Regions from separate parts of the Virgibacillus proomii genome, predicted to be linked through region 2. Evidence: riboswitches for the same ligand, from Rfam matches in the RefSeq annotation. Region 2 holds a riboswitch; the other holds the start of a gene.

Region 1 (3,220 bases), on a different contig from region 2:
ATTTTAAGTCGCCCTCTTTAACTGCTTGTACAGCCACAGCTGTAGGTTCTACTAATGCACCATCTTGTAAAGTTAATGGCTTCGGTAATCGATATACGTTATTTTCTGGAACATTCGCAAATGATGTAAAACCTCCATCTGCATGTAGTCCGATAAAAGAGAAGCCGTCATACGGATCGAGATCTTCTGACTTTGCACCATGAGTTATCGTCGGGTTTATTGCAACACGTTCACCAGGCTTGAACTTGGTTACCTTAGCCCCAACTTCTTCGACTACTCCTGCGAACTCATGTCCCATTGTAAGTGGAGCTTTTCCTCCAGCTAAAGCGTCTGGCTGCTCCGTTGGAATAAATACTGGACCTTCTACGTATTCGTGTAAGTCACTGCCGCATATTCCTGCCCAGGCAATTCTTACCTTCACTTCTGTCTCTTTTAAAGGTTTTAAATTTACTTCCTCAATTCGAATATCTTTTTCTCCATGCCATACTGCAGCTTTCATAAAATTTTCTTCCTCCCAAAAGTGTTTTTATATTATTTCCTCAGTCCTATCTTAGCGCAAAATGATAAAACATGACATTTTTTTGCATAATTCGACAATTTAATTAAAATTTCATAACAATTTATATATAGCAAAGAGAGCGACTTATATAAAAATATGTATCTGCTTCCTAATAAAATTAGCGGGAAAATATCAGCATCATTATGGATTTATGGATAAATGATAGTAATTTCTACAGGATTAGAAAATGAAAGAGGACATGACTCAATAACCTAAATTGGCTGTTAGGATCCGCATTAACATTTTAAAGGCAAATAAAGAATAAGCTTGCTATTAGCCACCTGAATGATTTTTAGAAAGCTCTATCATCTAGTTAGATCTTATTTTAAAGTGTATTTATTTTTTACCGCTTAATTTTTTTGGGACTTATCGTAGGATAATACTTCAAACCTTGATCAACGAATCAAGGTAATTTACCCAGTGATAGAGTGCGGTTTCGAGCACCCCAAAGTCGAGAGAACGCTTCGAAGTCTATAGAGAATGTCCGAAGTTAACAGAGCGACCCAAAGCCGCGAAACGTAACTAATTATAAAAAAGCAAGGAAATCTCTATTTCAAACAGAGATTTCCCCGGTGATCATTTTTACTATTAACATGATATAGAATCAAGCTTCCAGAATTTGCTTTAAGCTAGTGATTTCTTCACTTGTTAACGGAACCATTGGCAGTCGGACATCTCCGACAGCAATCCCTTTTAAATTTAGAGCAGTTTTAACTGGAACCGGATTTGGTTGAGCAAATAATGCCTTCATTATCGGCAGCAAGTTTTGATGGATAGCAGCACTTTTCGTAATATTTCCTTGAAAAAATTGAGTGATCATTGTTTGCATTTGCTTACCGATAATATGTGATGCTACAGAGACAACACCTGTTGCGCCAATCGCTAAAGCTGGTAATGTCAGACTATCATCTCCGCTATATAAGGAGAAATCATTCGTCGTTCGTCGGATAATTTCTGCCATCTGATCCAAATCACCACTAGCTTCTTTTATCGATACGATATTATCTATTTGTGAAAGGCGAACTGTCGTATCAGCACTTATATTAACAGCCGTTCTTCCGGGAACATTATACAACATGACTGGTAAACTTGTTTGTTCAGCAATTGCTTGAAAATGTAAAAAGATACCTTCCTGAGAGGGTTTGTTGTAATATGGCGTAACAAGCATAACAGCATTGACACCAATTTGTTCCGCTTGTTTGGTTAATTCTATTGATGCTTTTGTATTATTGGAACCAGTACCAGCGATAACTTGAATTCTTCCATCTACAGTTTTAACAACATGTTTAAATAAAGCTATTTTTTCTTCGTTTGAAAGAGTTGGAGATTCTCCAGTTGTACCTGCAACCACTACGCTATCCGAACCGTTTTCAATTAAATAATTTACCAGTTTTTCTACAGCCTGAAAATCAATATTTTTCTCATTGTCAAATGGGGTCACCATTGCAGTAACCACTTGGCCAAACTTCATTACTTCACACCCTTATTTAATAATGTTTAGGTGAGAAGGCCATAAGATTTTACGCGAAAAAGCAGCAACGACAGCATATCGCTACTGCTTGAAACACATGAAAGTTTCAGCGTCAGATAGCCCTCCATATAGTCACCTATATGACAGTTCTGTACTTATTCAATAGCAGAACCAGCTATAGAAACAATGGGTTTTCCATAGCTTCGGCGAAATCCCCTTTTCACTATTCTCAAAGGATCTCATTATCCTCCAATAGTGTACTCTTGAATGCCGCACCTCTATCCTCATTTCAACAGAATATTGAAACAGGAAGTAATTCAATTGCCTGTACTATAGCAGATTTTCAGTCTTTATGCAAGGAGATTCCTGCCTGAATATTTTTTTGTGAATAAAAAAAGGATACTTTCTTAGCTTAGAAATTAATTCATTATCGTTAAGAACTAAGTATAGGGCAACTTGAGCGGATTTCCCGCAGGAGGCTTGTCGTACAGGCATTTACATGATCATAAGCTCGATATGTATAGTAGTTCGTGGCGATTTAGGTCTATAAAAACATCATAGAATGATTGGCAATAAATGATGTGGTGAAACACAGATTATTATGTTTTGGTTTGTCGGAAATAGTTGGGAGTGGAATTTGTAAATCGTTTAAAAACACGAGAAAAATAATTGGGATCTTTGAATCCTACCAAATCGCTAATATTTTGAATGGATTCATTTGTGTTACGTAATAATTTTTTTGCTTCGTTTATTCTATATTCATTAACTAATCTTCTAAAAGGCTTTTCTCCAGATGATAATAAGTGACTTAAATAGTTTGGGCTTATTTCCAATTGATTGGCTATATCTTCTAGACGAAGATACTTATTTCTAAAATGATGTTCAATATAGCGAATGGACCGTTCTACATAATTAAAATCTCTCTTTTCTTTTTGAATTCCAGAATAATGAATAACGTTGATACAAAACAAGATAATTTCCTGAACAATTGTATAGAGGATTGGACTGTTTAAAATAATTTGAAACATTCGGTGATATTTATTTTCAATGTCTTCTATTTTTACTAGCTTGTAGTTATTTATAAAACGTCTGATTTGCGCAAGAATACTAGTAAGCTGGATTCTGACAATTTCCGGCTCTGGGTATTCGTGAAACGGGTTTGTAAATTGCTTGTACAAATAATCTTTAAT
Region 2 (3,220 bases):
AGGTGTCGTAAGACTCCCACTTCAAAATCTTGAGTTGATAAAAAGGTCTAAGTGGGAGAAAACGGCACCTAAATGCCCGATTCGTTTAAAGGCCTTTAGGTCATACCCTTGCGGTACTAACATTCCGTGTAAAAAGCATTCTACTGAATGAAGTTTCACTTTATCGTATAAGAAAAACAAACCGAACAATTCATTTACAATTGTTCGGTTTTTGCTATTTCGTATTTACTTATGTCCCAGCCTCGTTTTAATGCTTTGCTTTTGTAGTTCTTAAAAAATGTGTTAGGATTGCAAAACCAATAATAATAGCCATCGTCACAAGCAACGGTAAGACAATTTGACTAGTAAATCCTATAATTAAATAACCTACAGCTGCAGCTAAAGCTGAGAGAATGGCATATGGAAGCTGGGTCATCACGTGATCAATATGATTTGCTCCTGCCCCCGTTGAGGATAAAATAGTCGTATCAGAAATTGGAGTACAATGATCACCAAATACTGCACCAGCAAGCACAGCTGCCATGGATGGCAACAGCATCTCCATATCTGTAATTGCTGTTACTTCAACTGCTATCGGCAGCATAATACCAAACGTTCCCCATGATGTACCTGTAGCAAGCGCCATAAAGCCAGCAATGATAAAAAATAAAAAGGGTAAAAAAGCTGGGTTTAAGGATGAGTTATTTACAATACCAGCTAAATACTCGCCTGTTTTTAATTCTCCAATTATCGAGCCGATAACCCAAGCTAACAACAAAATATAAATAGCAGGGAGCATGGTTTTCATACCTTCGAGTATAATCTTCACTGTTGAATTGCTTTGTCCGGCTTGTCTAATATGAAACAAATAACAAGTAATAACGGCAACTGCTCCACCAAAAAATAGCGAAAGATTGACATTCGTATTAGCAAATATGGTCAAGATGCTGATATCACCTTCTGCAGCCATTGCCCCAGTAATCATCATGGAAGAAACAGTTGCAATAATTAGTACTGCAATCGGGACTAACAAATGATAAATTCTTCCGTTTTTATTTGGCGTAAAAATATCACTTAAATCTCCAGATACATTGTTTTTATTGGGACCAATCAAATCACCGGTTTCCATTGCCCTTGTTTCATGCTTTTGCATTGGGCCTAAATCCATTTTTAAGTAAGCAACTAAAAATACACTAATAATTGCACCTATTGCATAAAAATTAAAAGGAATCATTTTAATAAAAGCTTCTAAAGGTTCAAGTGAAGTTACTCCATTTGCAGCAAATATCCCGCCCATAGTACCAATAATGTAAGCACCCCAACTGGAAATGGGAGATACAACAGTTACCGGTGCTGAAGTGGAATCAATAATATATGCAAGTTTTGCTCGTGAAATTTTATGTCGATCCGTTAATGGCCGAGCTATTTGGCCAACTGCTAAACTATTAAAATAATCATCAATGAAAATGATAACTCCTAATAATGCACTCATTGCTTGTGCGCCACTTCGGCTTTTCACTCGTTTGATCATCCAATCACCAAATGCGCGACTTCCACCAGACGCTTGTAAGAATGCTGTCATAATACCAAGCAATAATAAAAATGATAATAACAATATATTGCCAATATTAAGTGTGTTATCAGAAATAAAAAGCGAATAAAATTGAACAACAATTTCTTTTATTGCTTCCCATATTCCAAAATCGTGAATGAGTATTGCTCCAACTACAATTCCTGTTCCTAACGATAATAATACATTTCTCGTTAATAAAACGAGCACCAGCATTAGAACTGCTGGAATAAGCGAATAAATCGTACCTTCCATTAATGTTACCTCCACTATAGTTGTTGGCAATAAGGCAGGGAAACATACTGTTAGGGGAAATGGGTGAAGGAAATGAGAATAGGATTTGCTTTTACATTAGAAAAACTTGGCTTGTCGCCAAGTCTTTATGGCGAAAGTTATCGTTTTTCTTATACGATAAACCATAAAGTTTTATACTTTCCAATAGTATAAAAAAGACAATGATAGAAAATAACCTATCATTGTCTTTACAATATACGTTATCCTCCATTTCGATCAGTAGTTCTCCATGCATATTGCTGTTTGCATGACAGTATACTCCTTATTCAAAAGTATACCAGCTATAATAAGTTCGACACTTATTACGCTTCGGCAATAAATCCTTTCATCTAACTTCATCGTTATCATCCTCAGTCAGACTACTAATATCCATTGCGCCTCTACCTCACCGATCTGATAAGGTGTTATTTATTTTATTTAGCAAAGTATATTATAACAAACCATTAATCATTATTCAAGCTGTCTTTTGGGACGGAGATGTTTGGCCCTCTTTCTCCATCACCACCAAAAAATTCTGGTACGTCTCCCATAATCACACGTGAATCCACATAAACTTTTGTACTTATTTCAGCGGTTTCTGTTGTAAATGGAACAACAATCTGTACATTAACTGTAACAGGGATATATATTTCTATTAATGCTGCATTAATGCCAAAATCCCTCATAATATATTCTACATCTGATTGAATACTTCCTACTATTTCAAAATGTACAGGAATCTTGGGACCCAGATTTGCCAGAATTGTACTTCCCGTTGCTTGACCAATTGGGATCTCGACAACAGTCGGATCTTTATCCGCTAAATCATTTGCTGTATCTCCATAATCTTGTGGTGGCATTTCCGGGTCATCGGTATCCAACGTTTTTCCTTTATTCATCCCATATAAAAAGTACTCCGCTCTTTTAGTAGCAGCTCTCAACGCCCGATTCACTGCAGCTGATTTCCAACCAACAATGGAGACATTGTTTTCCGTATTTATTTCCATCAAATCATCAAAGCTAATATTTTCCGTTGATTTGACTGCTTCATTAATTGTTCTTGTTGCAAACTCCTTTGTCTTTTGATTCGCTATATCCATTAAAGGTGGAGTAATGCCTTTATCAACAATGATAATGCTAAGGGAGGTCAAAATAACAAAGGCTATTGTCGTCATGAACAATATTACTTTAACAGGAGAACTGGTTTGCAAATGCAATCTTGGCCGTCTTTTCATGAAAAATACCTCCTCAAAACAAATCTATGCTTGTTTTCAGAAGGTTAGAATTGAATTTTACTCCTATCTTATTTACCATATTTTATAAATAAATAGCGTTCTAGAACTCACTTTAATTTCTTAGAAGTTTTCTATAACCAATTACCATTAACCTCTTCTATTC

What was found. A riboswitch is a leader RNA that binds a small molecule or an ion and turns the genes downstream of it on or off. The one in region 2 is predicted to bind lysine.
Region 1: linked by a shared signal. The riboswitch ahead of dapA (4-hydroxy-tetrahydrodipicolinate synthase) and the one ahead of BN1066_RS01350 (Na+/H+ antiporter NhaC family protein) in region 2 are both predicted to bind lysine.

Annotation. Positions count from the first base shown of each region.
Region 1 is NZ_FUFN01000010.1:970,666-973,885, forward strand. It holds gene BN1066_RS12315 (2,3-butanediol dehydrogenase) at 1-499, opposite strand, end outside; gene dapA (4-hydroxy-tetrahydrodipicolinate synthase) at 1,164-2,030, opposite strand; lysine riboswitch at 2,140-2,319, opposite strand; gene BN1066_RS12325 (helix-turn-helix domain-containing protein) at 2,630-3,220, opposite strand, start outside.
Region 2 is NZ_FUFN01000008.1:82,948-86,167, forward strand. It holds gene BN1066_RS01350 (Na+/H+ antiporter NhaC family protein) at 248-1,804, opposite strand; lysine riboswitch at 2,056-2,234, opposite strand; gene yunB (sporulation protein YunB) at 2,287-3,057, opposite strand.